DNA from 2 places in the Cupriavidus sp. WKF15 genome. Region 1 is predicted to be linked to the other one. Evidence: predicted binding sites of a transcription regulator. Region 1 holds the regulator's gene; the other holds the start of a gene.
The links. The regulator NrdR, encoded in region 1, represses ribonucleotide reductase genes. The targets are predictions, from matches to a motif close to CACNANATNTNGTG.

Region 1 (10,398 bases):
ATGGGAACGCCTGCGGCCGGCCGTCCCAAGCCTCGTCGTTTGCCGTAACAAGCAGATTGAACATAATGCCTCCCCCAAAAATGTAACTCAGTAGTCTACTGGAGTCGGACGGCATCACATTGCAGGCCTGTTCGACGCGCTCAAACCGCAGCGTGGTTAGACTGAGGCGTGCGTCTACTAACAACGACGCCTCGGCAGCGACGCAAACAGGGGGAATGCCGCGTGCCTTCCTCAAGTCTGCCGCTTGCGAGCCGCGGACAGTGATTGGGTTGCGGACTTGCCACGGCGGAGAAAGGTCGCTCTGCGACTTTTAGTCACCCCGTAAATCGGCGAGGAAGGCTGTTCACAGGGCAGAGCGCCGTGAAGCGTGTGATCAATGGAGGATGACCGTGCGAGCAAGCACGATAACTAAAAAATCTGGAAAGCTGCACTTGTCGATTTGACCCCAAGTCCCGGTACTGGCGCGGGAGTGCGGGTGATGACAGGATGGTTTGACGCCCGGATTTGGCGGGTCCCGACGGTATACTTCGCGGCTTCGGCGAAGTATACCGTCAAGTTTACCGTCGCGAGGTGTGAGCTACCGGTGCCTTTTGGTAGCTGTCGGTAGACAAGCGTTTTGCATATAATTCAATTAAATCAACGGCTTATCGACGTCGGTAGACGCCGATAGCATCCGTTCCACGTACCTGGCAATCAAGTCGATCTCCAGGTTCACGCGGCTGCCCGGCTTGAGTTCCTGCAAGGTGGTGACTTCCACCGTGTGCGGAATCAGGTTGATCGAGAACTCGCAGCCGTCGGCCTCGTCGCTGACACGGTTGACGGTCAGCGACACGCCGTTGACGACAACCGAGCCCTTGTACGCCAGGTAGCGGCCCAGTTCGCGCGGGGCGCGCACACGCAGTTCGTGCGATTCGCCGACCGGGGCAAAGTGCACGACCTCGCCGAGACCGTCGACGTGGCCAGAGACCAGATGCCCGCCGAGCCGGTCGGCCAGCCGCAGGGCCTTTTCCAGGTTGACGCGGCCGGCGCGTTCCAGCCCGACGGTCTTGTCCAGCGATTCACGGGAGACTTCCACGTCGAAGCTGTCGGCGGTCATGGCGATCACCGTCATGCACGCGCCCTGGATGGCGATGCTGTCGCCGATGACCACGTCGGTAAGGTCCAGCCCGCCGGCGGCCACGTGCAGGCGCACGCCGGCGTCGCCTGCGCCGAGCGCGGTGACGGTCTCGATGCGGCCCACGGCCGCCACAATGCCAGTAAACATGATGCGTTCTCGAAAGTTCGGTGGTTCGGTAACCGGCGTGACATCCACGCCGTCGCGTCGGTAAATATCAGGCCGGGGTCAGGCGTCGTTGCGGCGCGCGATCAGGCGCAGGTCCTCGCCGATCTGGCGCACATCATGCCAGCGGAACGTTGCCGCGTCCTGCAGCCGGGGCAGCGGCGGCAGGTTGAACATGCCCTGCGCGTCGCCGAGCAGCTTGGGGGCCAGGTAGATCAGCAGTTCGTCGGCGCACCGCTCGCGGATCAGCGAGCCGTTGAGCTTGAAGCCGGCCTCGACATGCAGTTCGTTGATGTTGCGCCGGCCCAGTTCCTCGATCATCTGGCGCAGTTCGACCTTGCCGTGCGGGTTCGGCAGCACGACCACCTCGGCACCGCGGGCCTCCAGCGCGTGACGTCGTTCGCGGTTGTCCACCGCGCAGAACACCAGCACTGGCTTGGCAAAGTCGCCGCTGTCAGGCGTCAGAATGCGTGCGTCAAGCGGCACTTCCAGGCGCGAGTCCACCAGCACGCGCTGCGGCTGGCGCGGCGTCGGGATGGCGCGCACGGTCATTTGCGGATTGTCGTCGCGCACCGTGCCGATGCCGGTCAGGATGGCGCACGCGCGCGCGCGCCAGGCATGGCCGTCATCCCGTGCGGCCTGCCCGGTGATCCACTGGCTGGTGCCGTCGTGCAGGGCCGTGCCGCCGTCCATCGATGCCGCTACCTTGATCCGCACCCACGGCAAGCCGCGCGTCATGCGCGACACGAAGCCGATATTCAGGTCGCGCGCTTCCTTTTCCAGCAGCCCGCAGCGCACGTCGATGCCAACGTCGCGCAGCCGCTGCAGGCCGCGGCCCGAAACGGACGGATTGGGGTCTTCCATGGCCGCGACCACGCGGGCGATGCCAGCGCGCACCAGTGCGTCGGCGCAAGGGGGCGTGCGGCCGAAATGGCTGCACGGCTCCAGCGTCACGTAGGCGGTCGCGCCGGCCGGGTCGATCCCGCGTGCCTGCGCGTCCTTCAGCGCCTGGATCTCGGCATGGTCCTGCCCGGCCGGCTGGGTGAAGCCTTGTCCGATGATCTGGCCGTTCTTGCTCAGCACGCAGCCGACGCGTGGATTGGGAGTGGTGGTGAACATGCCGCGCGCGGCAAGCGCGAGCGCTTGCTGCATGGCGGCGTGGTCGGAATCGGAAAACATTTGGCCGGTGACTCTTGCCCGCTGGGCGTTTGGTGTGCGTACGGCTGTCAGGGCGGGGCGGGTTCGCCCGATGCCTCGCAGTCCTTGTCATGCCCGGGCGTGCAAAGGCGGATCCGTCCTTGCGCTCCCAAGCGAACCTGGCGCTGCTCGCCGCGGCAGCTGAGCGTGAAAGTGGCGGCCTGAAATCCGCCTTGCTCAGACCGAGAGTATCCCACAGCTGCGAATCGCAGGACGTTGCTGGCGCGCGCGGTCTGTCGCAGGACGACTGACAGGCACGGTGCGTCGAGCTGGACGACCGACAGGACGGTGGCGTCCTGTTCCAGGCGCCGGCGTCCGTTTGTGGCCACCAGTTGCCAGCCATGATCTAGCACAAGGCGGCCGTCGAGCGGCTGTAAGGCGACTTCGACGCGCCGGGCCAGGGCCGTGCCGCGCGCCAGCGCTAGCGATGCGGCGAGCCGGTCGGCGGCGATCGTTACCTGCTGGCGGGCCATCAGGACGCCGGCGAGGTGATAGGCCACCGCTCCCAGTACCGCGAGTACTGCCAGGCAAACCAGCAGTTCTGCCAGAGTGAAGCCGTCTGGATGATTCTGTGCTGATTTGCGCATATCAACAGTCCGATTCCGACTGAGTGGCGTGCGCGGTGCCTCCCGGCAGGTTCAGTTGCTGGCCCGTGCTGCGCAGGATGAGCACGCCACAGCGATGGTCCGGCGCCACCGGTGTCGCCCGGATCTCGACGCAGGCATCCAGGCCGGCGTGCGGGCACGCGGCAGCCGTAAGAACGTGGCGGGGATTTGGCCCGGGCGGAACTGGCCGGGGCCAGTTCCCGGCGGCGATGTCACTGCCCGGCTGCAGGGCAAACGTGGCGGCCGCCAGCGCGTGCTGCTCAAGCTCCAGCATCGCCGCGACCAGCTCCGCGCGCGCCTGCGTCCGCCAGCCGCGCTCAAGATACTGGCTCCATGCCGGCACGGCGACTGCGGCGAGGATCGCCAAGATGGCGAGCGCGATCAACAGCTCGATGAGGCTGAACGCCTGTTGCGCCGAGGCTTTGCGATCGGGGGGAGGTGCGGGCCTCATGGGGCGTCCCGCTGCATGGGAGCCACGACTTCGCGCCAGCTGATGCGGCCAGTGCGGCGCGTTGCGATGGTCGTCGACAGCGGCCGGGCGGACGCCTGGTCCACGGCCCACAGCGTGATCGTGTGAGCGTGCGTGCTGCTGGCACCTGCTTGCTGACGCGGGGCAGATCCTGGGGTACTCGTCAGGACGAAGCCGCCTTCGGCCGCGACCGCCTGTCCGGTCACGAACGCCTGCAGCGGTGCGCCTTCCTGGGTACGGCCCGCGGATTCGCCGGTAGCCGCCAGCACAAGATAGGCCCGCTGAAGCCCGTCGGCGGCACGGGTCGTGAAATGGAGGTAGCCGGGAAACGCATCGCTCAGCGCGTCGAGCTGTTCCCCGGGATTCGGCAGAGTCAGATGCCAGCCGGCTTCGGCGGCCGTGCCGTGCTGGCCGGGCGGGGCGCGCAGCAGGAATCCTCCGTCGGCGGGCTGGGCCGTGATGCGGGTTGGGGACCCGCCCGAGCGGGAGGGAATGGCAGCGATTTCGCGGCCTTGGCCATATATGACGAGCGGCGAAGCAGAAGAGCCCGTCAGCAATGGAGGCTCCGCATGCTCCGTCCCGGCGACTACCGGCAGCCGGTGCCGGCAACTCGGGGTGCCCGGGGCAAGGCGTCGCGTAGCGTCGGCTAAGGGGAAGTGCCAGAGCTGGCCACTATCGTCGGTGGCATAGATGGCCAGCGTCGCCCCGGTCATGTCGCTCAGGACACTGACGCCGGCAATTGCCGATGTCACCGGTGCGCCGGTGCAATCGCGCTCGGGCAGCGGCCAGGTCTGTGCGGATTCTCCTGCGGCTTGATCCAGCGGTATCAGGGCCAGGCCCGGACGGGATGCCGGGCTGTCGGAGCGCGCGTCGACAGTGGTGACAGCGAACGACCGGAGACCGTCGTTGCCGGCAAAGGCCGCGGCGCGAACCGGACCACGGGCAGATAGCGGCAGCGAGGCCGTTGCTGTCATTTCCCACAAGAGCCGGAGCGGCGCGAGCTCCGTTGGGTCAGTGATATCCAGCGCGAACACTCCAGGCGGACTGTCACCCTTGGCCGCACCCGGCATGCCGCACAGCAGCACGGTACGCCACTCACGGCGGATCACTACGTCCGCCGCCTCCGGTCGTGGACAGGGGGCGGGTGCTAGCGCGCCATTCGGGTCGGCCATGGCGATTGCCTGCGGCAGCAAAGTCCGCGGCAGGTAGGCGACAAGCTCCTCGCCGTTGACGGCATCGAATCCATGCAACAACGCGTCCGTGGTGCCCAGCCAGACCATGTGCGGCCGCGTGCGATGCCGCTCCCGGAAGGCAGCATGGCCGGCTTTGCCGGGTTGCCATTGCGGCGGGCGAACGACCAGCACGCGCGCTACACGGGCATTGGCCATGCGCGTCTCGCGCGGACGCAAGGCGGTGTTGTTGCGCTCGCCGCGCAGCCACGCGAGCTTGTCTCCCTCGGATACGCCGTTGCCTGCACCGGGTGCCTTGAGCGGACCTGCCGCATCGAGTGCGGGCCACTGCAGCGGTACCAGGCGTTCAGAGTCCGGGTCTGTGGGGGCGACCGAAGTGTAAAGACGCCGTGCGGCCACCGGCTTGGCATCGAGCGCTGCGCCGGCTTCCCAGAGCCTCTCGTGAGGGACGGTCTCCGGAGCTTGATGCTGCAGACTCCACCCAAGTGCGTACAGGCGGCCGGTCCAGGGATAAGCGCCGTTGCGGGACTGGTATGCGAGGGGGAGATTGCCGGCGGGCATGTCCGCAACCGTGCCGGCCCATGCAGCCGACGACAGCGGCAAGAGCCAGGCCAGGACAACGACGATCATGGTCAGCGGGCTCATGGCTGGATCACGCTCTGGACCACGACTGTAGTATCCCGGGTCCGGCCAAAGCCGATTGCAGTGACGCGAAAGCGCGGGACGGCCGGCTGCGGCCCGTATCCGCTGGAGCCAGCGACGTCGCCAGTCGGCTCGGCAACATAGCGCGGCGGGATGACCGCACCGGCCATGCCTTGCGGCAACGTTGGCATCGCATTGCCGGTAAACGTACCAAACGGCACGCCGATTTCGTCGGCGAGCCCCGTGCCCGACAGCCACGCTTGCCACACGGGCACGCTGTCGGGAGCCGGCATGCAGACTCCGGCCTGCATGCCCTTGCCGCAAGTCCCGCTTGCCGGAAGCGGATCGAGACGCTCAGGCCGACCGCGGCCTGCTGCCGCACCGAGCAGATCCGCCTCTCCATCCAGCAGCGCCACTTCGGCAGCCCGGAAGGCGATTTCCCTGTCGAGCTGCAACGTGGCGAGCTGGCGGGTGGAGAGAAGGAACTGCAGCGTGGCGGCGGCAGTGAATGCCGCGAGCAACAGGAGCGTTGCGGCGAACAGCAGTGTCGCGCCGCCGTGCATCGGGCGGATGTAGGGCATGGGCGGGGCTAGCACAATGTCTCCAGACATTGCGGCATATTTCGCACGCGGATGGTTGTGGCGAAGACCCGCCATGTGTTCCGGCTATATCCGGGGAGCGTGTCGAGGGCGTCGGCGATGGCATTGTCGATGTGAGCATGGGTGGCCGTTGCCTGCATGCCCGGTGGCGTGGCGCTGCGTCCTTCCAGCCGGAAGGCCAGTGCTATCTGCACCGCTGTCACGCGGTGCCATGCGTCTTCGCCCAGGGCGCTGACCTCGTCCGCACGAAGGAAGATGCCGGGTTTCTGGTCGTGTTCGCGCAGGCCGTAACGAATCTGCATCGACTCCACGCCCCGCACGATCGCGCCCGATGTCCAGCCGCTGCCGTCGATGCGCCCGTTTCGGCGCGCCGGGTAGCGGCAAAGCAATTGGGGCTCGCCATCGCTGGCGATGGCCACGTAGACGAGATTTGCCGCGACATAGTTCGCGCCGGCGGAGGTGTCCGGTCCCTGCGCGGCAACGGCGTAGCCACTGCAGTCGATCATGGTCTGGTCGGGCATGGCGGCATCGCGCGCCTGGCCGCTGCCGCTGAAGCGGATCAGCAGCGCGTCGCTACCCGCCACACCGGGTTTGCCGCAGCCCGGAATGGCTGCCATGGATGGCTGGCCGCAATTGTCCGCGCCGCTGATCGCGGGCTGCGCCGGCGCGCTGGCGGCGGGATCGGGACGCCAGCCGCCCTGCCGGATCAGGAGGGAGAGGATACTCAGCGTGCGCTGCCCGCGTTCCTCCAGCAGGGACCGCTCCGCAGTGGCGAGATAAGCTGCGCGGCAAAGCAGGAACGCGGTGCCGGCGACCGCCGTGACCACCATTCCCAGCGCCAGGCCGACCATCATCTCCGTCAGCGTGAAGCCACTCGCCGCCAGCTTGCGCGGAGAGTCATGGGCAAGGCGCGATCTCATGGCTGCATCCACAGCGCGATCCCCCGCAACGTGGTTGCTGAACCCGGTTCTCCGGCTGCCAGTCTGGCAATGGCCAGCTTGCCACCACCCTGGCAAACGGCTTGCGCCTTGTCTGGTAGCCGCGGACAGCTTTCGGACGGGAGCGGATCGAACTGGTGCATCGGTGTGACGTCCAGTGCCGCGGTCTCCGCGAATTCTCCAGCGGCTCGCATGGCCTGGGCGAGTTGCTCGTGGCCGCGTAGCCGCGTCAGCGCCGTGGCTCCCACGCTGGCAAGCGGGATCAGGCCGACGCTGACGAGCAACAGCGCGCAGAGCGACTCGGCCATGACGTGGCCGTGACGGTAACGGAGTGAGCGGAAACAAGGCGGCATGGCACTCGGCGACGGTAGAGATGAGGTCGTCAAAGTACCGCCCCGCGGGTCGCCGGTCCGTAGACGAACGTAGCGAAACTGGCAAATTTGCTTACGTCGACGCCGTGGCGCTGGACCAGATTGGCACGCGGCTCAATACCGTCGGCGCGAACCCGGCGGCGTACCTGCAGAATTGCTGGGAACGCTGAACGCTGAGCGCGTGGCGCTAGCGCTTGTGGTTGCCTGACGTCACCTCGGCCAGCACATCGGAAAACTCGGCAACGTCCTCGAAACTGCGGTACACCGAAGCAAAGCGGATATAGGCGATCTTGTCGAGCTTGCGCAGCTCTCGCATGACGAGTTCACCGACCTGGCTGCTCGGAATTTCCTTCTGGCCAAGCGCCAGCAGCTTTTCTTCGATGCGGGTGATGGCTTCGTCGATGGCTTCGGCGGAAACAGGGCGCTTGCGCAGCGCGAGGCGCATCGAGTCCTTCAGCTTGGCGCGGCTGTAGTCCACGCGCGAGCCGTTCTTCTTGACGATGGCCGGGAAGAACAGTTCGATCCGTTCGTAGGTGGTGAAGCGGCGGTCGCAGGCTTCGCAGCGCCGGCGCCGGCGCACGGCATCGCCGTCTTCAGACATGCGCGTGTCGAGCACCTGGGTATTGGAATGTCCGCAAAAGGGGCATTTCATGCCTGACCACCTTCAGATTAGAGCCCCGTCGCCTTGGTATCTTGTCCTTCTGCGGCAACAGGGCGGGTTGGCGAGGCCCGCAAGCGGCGCGACGGCGCGCCCGCGGGGCTGCCGGCCGCCCTCGCGGGCGGCCTTGCGCGGCATCAGCCGTAGACCGGGAAACGCTTGGTCAGTGCGGACACCTGCTCGCGCACGCTGGCGATGTTGCCAGTGTCGTGCGGGTTGTCCAGCACGTCGGCGATCAGGTTGGCGACGATGCGCGCTTCTTCTTCCTTGAAGCCGCGCGTGGTCATGGCCGGCGAGCCGACGCGGATGCCCGAGGTCACGAACGGCTTTTCCGGATCGTTCGGGATGGCGTTCTTGTTCACCGTCAGGTGCGCTTCGCCCAGGATGCGCTCGGCTTCCTTGCCGGTGATGTTCTTGGCGCGCAGGTCGACCAGCATCACGTGGCTTTCGGTGCGGCCCGAGACGATACGCAGGCCGCGTGCGATCAGCGTTTCGGCCAGCACGGCGGCGTTCTTGACCACCTGTTCCTGGTAAGTCTTGAATTCCGGCGTCAGTGCTTCCTTGAACGCCACGGCCTTGCCGGCGATCACGTGCATCAGCGGACCGCCCTGGATGCCCGGGAAGATCGACGAGTTGATGGCCTTCTCATGCTCGGCCTTCATCAGGATCACGCCGCCACGCGGGCCGCGCAGGCTCTTGTGCGTGGTGGTGGTGACGAAGTCGGCGTGCGGCACCGGGTTCGGGTAGACGCCCGCGGCGATCAGGCCGGCGTAGTGGGCCATGTCGACCATGAAGTAGGCACCGATCGCCTTGGCAACCTTGCTGATGCGCTCGAAGTCGATGCGCAGCGCGAAGGCCGAGGCGCCGGCGATGATCAGCTTCGGCTTCTTTTCGTGGGCCAGCTTTTCCAGCGCGTCGTAGTCGATGTCTTCCTGCGCGTTCAGGCCGTAGCTGACCACGTTGAACCACTTGCCCGACATGTTCAGGGCCATGCCGTGAGTCAGGTGGCCGCCTTCGGCCAGGCTCATGCCCATGATGGTGTCGCCCGGCTTCAGCACGGCGAAGTACACGCCCTGGTTGGCCTGCGAGCCCGAGTTCGGCTGCACGTTGGCGGCTTCGGCGCCGAACAGCTGCTTGACGCGGTCGATGGCGAGCTGCTCGACCATGTCGACATACTCGCAGCCACCGTAGTAGCGCTTGCCAGGATAGCCCTCGGCGTACTTGTTGGTCAGCTGCGAGCCCTGCGCGGCCATCACGGCCGGCGAGGTGTAGTTCTCGGAGGCGATCAGTTCGATGTGATCTTCCTGGCGCTGGTTCTCCTTCTGGATGGCGGCAAAGACCTCGGGGTCGATCTGGTCGATCGTATAGCGGCTGCGTTCGAACATGGCGAAACTCGTCTGAAAAAAGGGAATCCGATTACTGCTTCGGGGTAGGGCGCGCGGGGAAAGCGATTGGCGGCCGGCACCGGCGGAACTGCGTGGACCGTCGGCGCAGGGCGCACCCTGCTTCCCATTCGCTGCCCAGGCGAGCGGCAGGCGCTTGAAACTTCACGCCAGAGAACTTGCGCTTCCTCGTGGTAGTACCCACTGACATCGCCAGTCGCGCAAGATGGAATGGTTGGGCGCAGTGTAGCGTGAGGCGGGGATTTGCCGCAAGCCGCGTCCTATGGCCCGCAACGCCAGGCCCGGCGCGGCCCGCAACTTGCTGTTGCAAACTCGTCCTGCGGGTTAACACCGAAGCCGTCTCGCTCTCCGTTACAATCCCGGCCATGACAAACTTTGTCTGGACCCTGCGGGTGTACTGGGAAGACACCGACGCGGGCGGCGTAGTGTTCTACGCCAACTATCTCAAATTCTTCGAGCGCGCCCGAACCGAGTGGCTGCGCTCGCTTGGCGTCGAGCAGCAGGCGCTGGCTGATAAGGCCGGCGTGGTGTTCATCGTCCGCAGCACAGCGCTCGACTACAATGCGCCTGCCCGACTCGACGACCAGCTTGAGATCCGCACACGCATTGAACGCGTAGGACCCGCATCGGTGCAGTTCGCGCAAGAGGCATGGCGCGGCGAAACCTTGCTCGCCAGCGGCCAGATCCGCGTTGGCTGTGTCGATCGAAGCACTTTCCGTCCATCTCCCATTCCCGCCCCTGTCCTGGCTACCATCAAGACCGCCCGATGAATCCCGTGACCGTCACGCAAGACCTGTCGATCATTTCGCTGGTGATGCACGCCAGCCTGCTCGCACAGGCCGTCATGGCGCTGCTGCTCGTCATGTCGCTGTTCTCCTGGACCTATATCTTCCGCAAGCACCTGGCGCTGCGCTCGGCGCGCACGCAGACGGAAGGGTTCGAGCGCGACTTCTGGGCCGGCGGCGACCTGCAGGCGCTATATAACAGTGCGGTGAACAACCGGCACAATACCGGCGCGCTGGAGCGGATTTTCGAATCCGGCATGGG
Region 2 (10,398 bases), 490 kb from region 1:
TAGGCCTTTTCGAATTCCTTGCCAACCTTGTCGTGCAGGTCCGGGCAGGTGGACGGCGAGAACAGCGTCCATTCGGCGTTTTCCATCACGCGCTTCATGAACAGGTCCGGAATCCAGTTGGCCGTGTTCATGTCGTGGGTGCGGCGGCGGTCGTCGCCGGTGTTCTTGCGCAGCTCCAGGAATTCTTCGATGTCCAGGTGCCACGTTTCCAGGTAGGCGCAGACGGCGCCCTTGCGCTTGCCGCCCTGGTTCACGGCCACGGCGGTGTCGTTCACCACCTTCAGGAACGGGACCACGCCCTGCGACTTGCCGTTGGTGCCCTTGATGTGCGAGCCCAGTGCGCGCACGTTGGTCCAGTCATTGCCCAGGCCGCCGGCGAACTTGGACAGCAGCGCGTTTTCCTTGAGCGCCTCGTAGATGCCTTCCAGGTCGTCCGAGACGGTGGTCAGGTAGCACGACGACAGCTGCGAGCGCTGGGTGCCCGAGTTGAACAGGGTCGGCGTGGACGACATGAAGTCGAACGACGACAGCAGCTGGTAGAACTCGATGGCGCGCGCTTCGCGGTCGGTTTCGTTGAGGGCCAGGCCCATGGCGACGCGCATGAAGAATGCCTGCGGCATCTCGATGCGGGTCTCGTCGATGTGCAGGAAGTAGCGGTCATACAGGGTCTGCAGGCCCAGGTAGTTGAACTGGAAGTCGCGGCCGGCGTCCAGCGCCGCGCCCAGGCGGGCCAGGTCGAAGGTGGCCAGCTTCTCGTCCAGCAGCTCGGCGGCGATACCGCGGGCGATGAACTTGGGGAAGTACTCGGCGTAACGCGTGGTCATTTCGGCCTGCGTCACTTCGGCGCCCAGGATTTCCTTGCGGATGGTGTGCAGCAGGATACGGGCGGTGACCTGGCTGTAGTCCGGGTCCTTTTCGATCAGGGTACGCGCGGCCAGGATGGCGGAGTCGTACACCTGCGTCATCGGCACGCCTTCGTACAGGTTCTTCAGCGTTTCCTTGAGGATCGGCTCGGCGCTGACGGCCTTGCCCAGGCCGGCGCAGGCGTTGTCGAGCAGGGCGTGCAGCGCGACGATGTCCAGCGGCTTGCTCACGCCACCGTCGGTCACGTTGAACTGGATGCCGGCTTCCTGCACGCGGGCCACGGCCTGCGCGCTGGCGCTGGCGCGCTCCTGGGCGCGCTTTTCGCGGTACAGCACGTAGGAACGGGCCACTTCGTGCTCGCCCGAGCGCATCAGGGCCAGTTCGACGTGATCCTGCACGTCTTCAATATGGATGGCGCCACCGCTCGGGCGGCTGCGCACCAGCGCGCGCACCACGTTGCCGGTCAGTTGCTCGACGACCTCGCGCACGCGGGCCGAAGCGGCACCCTGGCCGCCGTTGACGGCCAGGAAGGCCTTGGTCATGGCGACGGTGATCTTGGACGGCTCGAACGCCACCACGGCGCCGTTGCGGCGGATGATCTTGTAATCCTGGTAGTTCGTCGTGCCGGCTTGGGTCGCGGGGGCCTGTTGCTCGGTACCTGCAATACCGGCGGCGCCCGCTGCGCCCGTGGTGATTTCGTTCTGGGCCGTCTGCATAAGAACTCCTGTCTTTTTAGCCTGTTTTAAGAGACAAAAGAGTCCCTGGCGAAATGCGGCTGCGAAAGCGTCCGGCCGTGCGTTGGCGGCGGCTGGACTGACTGCCTTTTGCTAAACATTTCGCCAGGGACTCTTGTGATGCGCCGGCCCCACATCAGGGTTTCAACCACTATCGCCACGTCTGCGACAGCGCCCCTCGTTGCTAGGCCAGCTCCCCGGTTGAACTACTACATATAGTGGTCACTGCGGAAATCTGGCCCAAGTATAGTGAAAGAAAACCGAATGACCAGTCTTGACAAGCGTGGTTGCGACACCCGGATGACAAGTGCGGCGGCGCCACATTCCCGGGAACCGCGCTGCGACAAGGGATCGCGCCAAGTCGTGCGCAAACGCACATTTTTTGGAAATTTTTTTTATCCGAGCGACGCGTCCGATAGCCCCACACGGGCGTGGGGAATTGGCATGTGACATCGCGCCGACATGGTGCTGTGGCAGCCCCTTGGCGACGCCGCAAGCACCCTAACTGTGCGAGGGGCGGTAGGGTAACAGGTTTTGCGGAACGTCGGCGAGACGCGCGAAACGGTCCCAGTCGAAGTGCGGCCCGGGGTCGGTCTTGCGGCCCGGGGCGATGTCGCTGTGTCCGGCAATCGCCTGCACCGGCAAAGTGGTGCGCAGGGCCTTTACCAGCGTGGCGGTGGTGGCGTACTGGGCGGCGGTGAATGGCTGGTCATCGGCGCCTTCGATCTCGATGCCGACCGAGAAGTCATTGCAGCGGCCGCGGCCGAAGAAGTCAGACAGGCCTGCATGCCATGCGCGCTTGCCGCAAGGCACGAACTGCACGAGTTCGCCGTCGCGCCGGACCAGGAAGTGGGCGGAGACCTGCACCTGGTGAATCGTGGCGAAGAACGGGTGGCGGTCGGGGTCGAGCCTGTTCTGGAAGAACGCCTCGATATCGCCGCTGCCGAACTGGCCCGGCGGCAGGCTGATGTTGTGCAGCACCACCAGGTCGACCGGCATGCCCTCCGGGCGGTCATCGAAATTGGGCGACGGCACGCGGCGCGCGGCCGGCACCCAGCCTTCGGCGTCCGGAAGGAAGCTGGCGGGGACAGAGGCGGAAGCCGGGGCCTTCATGCCGCGCCCTCCCCTTCCTCGCGCTCGTCGCGCCCTTCGCGGATATCGAGCTGCTGGATGCGGTAGCGCAGCTGACGCAGGTTCAGGCCCAGCAGCGGCGCCGCGGCCGTACGGTTGAAGCCGGTCTGCGACAGCGCCTGCAGGATGATCTCGCGCTCCACGTTTTCGAGCCTGGCCTGCAGGTCGATCGGGAACACCACGCCCCGGCAGGCGCGCTCGGCGGCATCGGGCAGGTCTGCTGCCACGGCAACGGCGTCCGGCTCCGGCTCGGCTGCGGCCTGCGCGGGCATGGGGACCGGCGCGGGCTCGGCGGGCATGATCCCCATCGGCGCCCAGCCGCCGGCCCATGGCGTGTACGGGGTCAGCGGCGACGGCGCCGCACGCAGCGCCGCGCGTTCCAGATTGGCGTCGAGCGGGCCCAGGTCGGCCACCTGGATGTCCTCAGACTCGGCAAACGCATAGGCGCGTTCGAGCAGGTTCTCCAGCTCGCGCACATTGCCCGGGAACGGATAGGCCACCAGCCGCTCCAGCGCGGCCTGCGACAGGCGGCGCGGACGCGGGTCGCCGTAGCGCACGGCCAGGTGTTCGAGGATGGCGCGCGCGAGCACGGGGATATCCTCGGCACGCTCGCGCAGCGTCGGCATGCGCAGTTCCAGCACATTGAGCCGGTAGTACAAGTCCTGGCGGAACAGGCCGGCCGAGACCATGGCGGCAAGGTCCTTGTGGCTCGCGCACATCACGCGTACATCGACGGCATCTTCGCGGCTGGCGCCGATCTTGCGAACGCGGCGCTCCTGCAGCGCGCGCAGCAGCTTGACCTGCATGGCCAGCGGCAGGTCGGCCACCTCGTCGAGCAGCAGCGTGCCGCCGTTGGCGGACTGGAAGAAGCCGCCGCGCTCGGCGTCTGCACCGGTGAACGCGCCTTTGACGTAGCCGAAGAACTCGGACTCCATCAGGTTTTCGGGGATGGCGCCGCAGTTCACCGCCACGAACGGATGCGCGGCGCGCGCGCTGGTGGCGTGGATGGCCTGTGCGGCGCGCTCCTTGCCGCTGCCCGATTCGCCGCTGATCACCACCGGCGCCATGCTGCGCGCCAGGCGCGAGAGCGAGCGCCGCACCTCCTGCATGGCCGGCGAGTGGCCGGGCAGCAGCGCGGCGGCGCGGTCGGCCGCCAGGCTTGCGTCGGCGGCGGCTTGATCCTGGTCTTCGCGCTGCTGGTGCCGGCCCAGCGCGTTCATCACCAGGCTGCGCAACTGGTCCAGCGACACCGGCTTGGCGATGTAGTCGAACGCGCCGGCCTTGAGGGCTTCGACAGCGTTGTCGGCACTGCCGTAGGCGGTGATGACTGCCACGGGCACGCGTTCCGGCGCGGCCGAAAGCTGCCGCACGATCTCGATGCCCAGGCCGTCGCCGAGGCGCATATCGGTCAGCACCAGGCTGTAGCGGCGCTGCGCGAGCTTCTCGCGCGCTTCGGCCAGCGAGCCGGCCAGCACCACGTCATGCCCCATGCGGCGGATGGAAATATCGAGCAGCTCGCGCAGGTCTGCCTCGTCGTCGATCACGAGGATGGGATCAAGGCCGGGCGTTCTGGGTGGCATGGAGCGGCGTGTCAGGTGCGGAAGTTCAGTGGATCTTCGTGTCTGGCGAGGCCGCATCGCCGGTGTCGATGCGCAGCGTCAGTACGAAGGCCTTGGCGGGCAGTGTATCGCGCGGCGCGGCCAGCAGGCCGGTGCGCTCGAGCAGGTCGTCGAGCGCGATGGTGCCGTAGCGGACCTGCGCGTCGTTGGCGCCGCACAGCTCGCGCGCCATGAACAGGCCCAGCCCGGTGCCCTGCGCATTGCTGGTGAAGAACGGTTCGAACAGGCTGCGCTGGTGTTCGCGCGGAATCTCGGTGCCATCGTTCCAGACGATCAGCTCGGCATGGTGCTGGTCCAGCGCGTGGGCGAGCAGGCGGATGGCGCCCGGCAGGCGGCTGCAATAACGCCATGCGTTGTCGAGCAGGTTGCCGAGTACCTGCTGGAGCTGCGAAGTGTCGAAGACGACCGGCTGTGCCACGTCGACCGTTACGCGGACGGCATTCGGGTTGACCTCGCCGCGGCCCGGCTGGCACGTGTCGCCAGCGCGCGGCAGGCGCGAACGCATTTCCAGGCGCCAGCGGTCGACGATCTCGGGCAACGCCTGCGCAAGCTGCGCGGTGCTGCGGCCCGTGCGCGGGCGGCGCGAGAGCTGCAGCACGTCGGAGACGACCTGGTCCAGCCGCCGCACGTTGTCATGGATGATGCGCAGCAGCCGTGCATCGACGTCCGATTCGACGCCGTCGCCCACGCGCGCGCCGTCGCCAAGCAGCTCGCTGGCCTGGCTGATGGCGGCCAGCGGGTTGCGGATCTGGTGGGCGACGCTGGCCACCAGCCGGCCCATGGCGGCGAGCTTTTCCTGCTGGACCTGCTCGGCAATGCGCTCCCAGCTTTCGATATGGACCAGCACGGTGTCGCGCATTTCGCTGCGCAGCAGGGCCTCGTCGTCGGGGGACCAGGCCATGGCTTCCTGCTGGGCGATAGCCAGGCGCAGGCGCGTCGCGACCTCTGGCGTCAGCTCGTTCCACGCGGCGGTGTCGAGGCTGGACGGCAAGGTCGAGGTACTGCTGATGGAATTGCGCAGTCCGGCCAGGCCCGGCAGCACGAAACGCAGCCGCAGCCGCGTGTGCAGCGTACCGCCGCCCGGCGGCGCGGAACGCGAGACGATCGGCAGCAGTTGCAGGATGCGCGGCACGTCGTCCTTGCGGCGCAGCCAGTCGCGCAGCATTTCCATGAGCGGCTGCAGGCGCGGGATGCGGCGCAGGTCGAATATCGCGACCTGGCCGCCCTCCCCGTCGCCCTCGCCTTCCCGCGCGCGGCGCGAGTAGGCGCGTTCGTGCGGCTGCACGCCCAGCAGCACCACGGCTGCCGGGTTGGCCGCCACCACCATGCCGTTGGCGCGCACCAGCATCACGCCGTCCTGCATGTCGTTGACCATCAGCCGGTTGACGAGCTGCTGCAGCCGCAGTTCCTGTTCGCGCGCGAGCGCCAGCCTTTCCTGCGCCACCTGGCGGTACGCCAGCATGTACATCAGCAGCGCCGCGATCATGAACACCAGCCCGTACAGGCCCGAGCCGAGCAGGCCGGCATCGGCCTGGCGCAGCAGGATGGTCTGCATGAACGGGTGTGCCATGACCACCAGCGCCGAGACCGAGGCGGCAAACAGCGCGAACAGCAGGCTGGTGAGCGCGCCTGCTTCCAGCGCCGGCAGCAGGAAGATCATGGCCAGCCCGTCGGCATGGCCATTCTGGCCCAGGGTCTCGTAGATCAGGCCGAGCATGGCCAGGTCGGCCAGCACCTGCAGCCGCACGCGCAGGTGGAAGCGCCGCCGCCATAGCGTGCCGGCCAGCATGGCCAGCGCAATGCCCAGGTAGGGCACGGCCAGGCGCATGCCCGCCGATTGGTAGGCGGGCAATGCAAGCTGGAACGGCAGCATCAGCGGAGCACCGTGCGTCACGGCGCCGCGCTGCATCATGGCGAAGGCCAGCAGCAGCAGGCCGACGGCCACGCGGGTCCAGCAGAAGTAGCGCAGCAGGCGCCAGTGGAAGTCAGTCGGCTCGGGCTGGCGCCACAGTTGCGCAAAGCCGTGCCACGTGGCGTGCCGGGCGATGTTCGTCGGCCGCGCCGTGATCATGCGTGGTCGCCGCTGTCGTCCGGCAGGTGGCTGCGCCGGCAGTAGTGCAGGCCGTGCCAGGCAATGGCCTCGCTGCGCGGCAGGTGCACGCCGCAGTGGGCGCACTGGACCATGGCCTCGGCGCTGTCGTCGCGGGAGGCGTTATTGGCCGAGCGCGATGTGCGGGCAGCTTGCTGCTGGCGCGATTCGGCGCGGGACCGCAGCCACCAGATGACCCCCAGCACCACGGCCAGCAGGATAAGGATTCTTGCCATGGCGGTCTCAGAGCCGGTGCAGGATCACTTCGATCACGAAGCGGCTGCCGACGTAGGCCAGCAGCAGGATGCCAAACGACGCAATCACCCAGCGCAGCGCCACGCGGCCGCGCCAGCCGCGGAAAAGCCGCCCGGCCAGGATGCCGCCGAACATCGCCCAGGAGATCAGCGCGAACACGGTCTTGTGGTCGAGCCGGAAGGCCCGGCCGAACAGCTCTTCGGAGAACAGCAAGCCCGAGGCGATCGTCAGCGTCAGCAGCACGAAGCCCGCGCCGATCAGGCGGAACAGCAGCTTTTCCAGCGTCAGCAGCGGCGGCAGCAGGTCCAGCCAGCGGCCCAGCCACTGCTCGGCCGGCGCCTTGGGCTTGCCGCTGCCGGGGCGCGCCGGCGCATGCTTGAAGCCATGCAGGCGGCGCTCGGCCAGCAGCATCAGGAAGGCGTGGAATGCGGCCAGCGTGAACAGGCCATAGGCCACGTTGGCGATGATGAAGTGCAGCTTGAACAGCGGCTGCGCGGCATAGCCCAGGATCAGCGAGCCCGGGAAGGCCAGCGGCATCAGGCTGGCGACGAGCGCCACCGGGATCACGATCAGCCCCAGCCCGGCGAGCGAGAAGAAGAAGCTCTCGATCCAGTAGATGCCCACGCCCAGCCACAGCATGGCCGACAGCGCAAAGGCAAAGCCGAACACCATGCGGTCGGCCGGGAAGATGGTCTCGTGCAGCAGCATGCCGTGGCTGGCCAGCACGCCGGCCATCAGCAGGTGCCACCACGCCGGCTGCACGTCGCCGTGCCGCGCTGCGTGGGCCGCCGGGCCGCCGTTGGCCGTCAGCACGGCCGACGCCGCGCCATTGGCGTGGCCACCGGCGGCGGCGAGCCGCGGATTGCGGGTTGCCCAGCCGTGCAAGGCCAGGCCGCAATAGAGAAGTGCCGTCAGGGCATACAGTACAATGGCCATTTGCGCAGTTTACCTTAGTGCCTCCTGCCAGTGGCGGGCGGCTAACGCGGTAACAGAGGCCGCAACACAGCCCTTTCTTCCCCCATTCCTGCCATGCTGGACAATCTCACTCAACGCCTGGCGCGGGTCGTCAAGACCATGCGCGGCGAGGCCCGCCTGACCGAGGCCAATACCGCCGAAATGCTGCGCGAAGTGCGCCTGGCCATGCTGGAGGCCGACGTGGCCCTGCCGGTCGTGCGCGAATTCATCGCCCGCGTCAAGGAAAAGGCAATGGGCGAGGATGTGGTCGCCAGCCTGACCCCGGGCCAGGCGCTGGTCGGCGTGGTGCAGCGCGAGCTGACCGCGGTGATCGGCGGCGAGGAAGCGGTCACCGGCGCCAAGAGCGCCGAGCTGAACCTGGCCGTGCAGCCGCCCGCGATCATCCTGATGGCCGGCCTGCAGGGCGCCGGCAAGACCACCACCGTCGGCAAGCTGGCGAAGTGGCTCAAAGAGAACAAAAAGAAGAAGGTGCTGACGGTCTCGTGCGACGTGTACCGCCCGGCCGCTATCGCCCAGCTGAAGACCGTGTCCGAACAGGTGGGTGCCGAGTTCTTCCCGTCGCAGCCTGAGCAGAAGCCGGTGGACATCGCCCGCGCGGCGGTGGACTGGGCGCGCAAGCATTACCACGACGTGCTGATCGTCGATACCGCGGGCCGCCTGGGTATCGACGAGGCGATGATGCAGGAAATCGCCGCGCTGCACGCCGAACTGAAGCCCGCGGAAACGCTGTTCGTGGTCGATGCCATGCTCGGCCAGGACGCGGTCAACACCGCCAAGGCCTTCAATGACACGCTGCCGCTGACCGGCGTGGTGCTGACCAAGCTGGACGGCGATGCGCGCGGCGGTGCCGCGCTGTCGGTGCGCCATATCACCGGCCGGCCGATCAAGTTCGTCGGCGTGGGCGAAAAGCTCGACGGCCTGGAGCCGTTCTACCCCGACCGCATGGCCCAGCGTATCCTGGGCATGGGCGACATCCTCGCGCTGGTCGAGGAAGCCCAGCGCGGCGTGGACATGGACGCCGCCGAGAAGCTGGCCAAGAAGATCAAGAAGACCGGTGGCTTCGACCTGGAAGATTTCAAGGCCCAGATCGGCCAGATGAAGAAGATGGGCGGCCTGGGCAGCCTGGTCGACAAGCTGCCGGCGCAGTTCGCGCAGCAGGCGCAGGGCGCCAATATGGATCAGGCGGAAAAACAGGTGCGCCGCATGGAAGGCATCATCAACAGCATGACGGCCGCCGAGCGCGCCAAGCCCGAGCTGATCAAGGCCAGCCGCAAGCGCCGCATTGCCGCGGGCGCGGGCGTGCCGGTGCAGGAAGTGAACCGCCTGCTGAACCAGTTCGACCAGATGCAAGGCATGATGAAGAAGCTCAAGGGCGGCGGCATGATGAAAATGATGCGCCAGATGGGTGCGATGAAGGGCGGCATGAAGGGCCTGTTCAACCGCTGATCCGGCCCCGCCCCCTTTTCCCCCGCAAAGAGACAAAGACAGGAAAGACACCATGATGACCGTCGAACAGGCCCGCGAACTGTGGGCCAACTCCGAGGAAATCGTCAGCGCAGAAGAAGTCCAGGCTTCGCTGGACCGCATGGCGAAGGACATCACCGACAAGATGGGCGATGCCTTCCCGCTGGTGCTGTCCGTGATGGGCGGCGCGGTGGTGTTCACCGGCATGCTGCTGCCCAAGCTGCAGTTCCCGCTGGAGTTCGACTACATCCACCTGTCCCGCTACAACAACAAGACCGTGGGCGGCGAGATGCAATGGCGCGTGGCGCCGCGTGAATCGGTCAAGGACCGCGTCGTGCTGGTGCTCGACGACATCCTGGATGAAGGCGAAACCATGGCCGCCATCCGCGAGCGCATCCTGGACATGGGCGCCAAGGAATTCCACGCCGCCGTGCTGTGCGAAAAGACGCTCACCAAGCTCAAGCCGATGCACCCGGACTTCTGCGGGTTCCAGGTGCCGGATCGCTATGTGTTTGGCTGCGGGATGGATGCCAAGGGGTATTGGCGGAACCTGGGGGCGATCCGCGCGCTGATGTAAGCGCCGTCAGCCGACGTGGTGCGCCCCAAGGATGGGCCACAACGACGCCAGCAGCAGCAGCGCCATCCCCACGTTGAACACGCGCAGCACCCGCGGCTGCGCCAGCCAGCGGCGCAGGGCCGAGCCGAACACGGCCCACATCGCCACGCTGGGCAGGTTGATCACCGCGAAGATGCCGGCCAGCATCAGCACGTTCAGCCACACATTGCCGTGCAGCACATAAGTGCTGCACGCGCCCACCGCCATCACCCACGCCTTGGGGTTGACCCACTGGAACGCCGCCGCCTTCAGGAAACCCATCGGGCGCGCGACCTGGCGGTCCTGCACGCCGCCTGAGGTCGCGAGCTTCCACGCCAGCCAGACCAGGTAGACGCCTGCCACCACGCGCAGCAGCTGCCAGGTCCACGGCCAGTGCGAGAACATCGAACCGAGCCCCAGCCCGACCAGAGCCACCATCAGCGCAAACCCGCCGCTGATGCCAAGCAGATGCGGAATGGTCCGCGCAAAACCGAAGTTCACGCCCGAGGCCAGCACCATGGTGTTGTTGGGGCCGGGCGTGATGGATGACACCAGCGCGAACGCCGAAAAGGCAAGGAAGACGCCGGAACCGGCAGCAAGGTCGGGAAAGGCCATGGCAGGCAACCACAAGAAACAAGGGATTGCTGCCAGTCTAGTCACAGCAAACGGTAC

Region 2: CupriaWKF_RS14620 (ribonucleoside-diphosphate reductase subunit alpha) is a predicted target of NrdR. The motif match lies at 1,806-1,819, and genes of this name have one in related genera.

Annotation. Positions count from the first base shown of each region.
Region 1 covers NZ_CP119572.1:2,656,195-2,666,592, reverse strand. Annotated here, with positions in the region: gene CupriaWKF_RS12450 (riboflavin synthase) at 632-1,264, opposite strand; gene ribD (bifunctional diaminohydroxyphosphoribosylaminopyrimidine deaminase/5-amino-6-(5-phosphoribosylamino)uracil reductase RibD) at 1,343-2,458, opposite strand; gene CupriaWKF_RS12440 (GspH/FimT family pseudopilin) at 2,506-3,063, opposite strand; gene CupriaWKF_RS12435 (prepilin-type N-terminal cleavage/methylation domain-containing protein) at 3,065-3,532, opposite strand; gene CupriaWKF_RS12430 (PilC/PilY family type IV pilus protein) at 3,529-5,385, opposite strand; gene CupriaWKF_RS12425 (hypothetical protein) at 5,382-5,978, opposite strand; gene CupriaWKF_RS12420 (PilW family protein) at 5,972-6,901, opposite strand; gene CupriaWKF_RS12415 (hypothetical protein) at 6,898-7,227, opposite strand; gene nrdR (transcriptional regulator NrdR) at 7,478-7,942, opposite strand; gene glyA (serine hydroxymethyltransferase) at 8,086-9,333, opposite strand; ZMP/ZTP riboswitch at 9,460-9,561, opposite strand; gene ybgC (tol-pal system-associated acyl-CoA thioesterase) at 9,717-10,121, shown strand; gene tolQ (protein TolQ) at 10,118-10,398, shown strand, end outside.
Region 2 covers NZ_CP119572.1:3,150,374-3,160,771, forward strand. Annotated here, with positions in the region: gene CupriaWKF_RS14620 (ribonucleoside-diphosphate reductase subunit alpha) at 1-1,580, opposite strand, end outside; gene ampD (1,6-anhydro-N-acetylmuramyl-L-alanine amidase AmpD) at 2,100-2,711, opposite strand; gene CupriaWKF_RS14630 (sigma-54 dependent transcriptional regulator) at 2,708-4,309, opposite strand; gene CupriaWKF_RS14635 (histidine kinase dimerization/phospho-acceptor domain-containing protein) at 4,335-6,419, opposite strand; gene CupriaWKF_RS14640 (PP0621 family protein) at 6,416-6,673, opposite strand; gene ccsA (cytochrome c biogenesis protein CcsA) at 6,681-7,628, opposite strand; gene ffh (signal recognition particle protein) at 7,722-9,113, shown strand; gene CupriaWKF_RS14655 (hypoxanthine-guanine phosphoribosyltransferase) at 9,166-9,708, shown strand; gene CupriaWKF_RS14660 (LysE family translocator) at 9,715-10,341, opposite strand.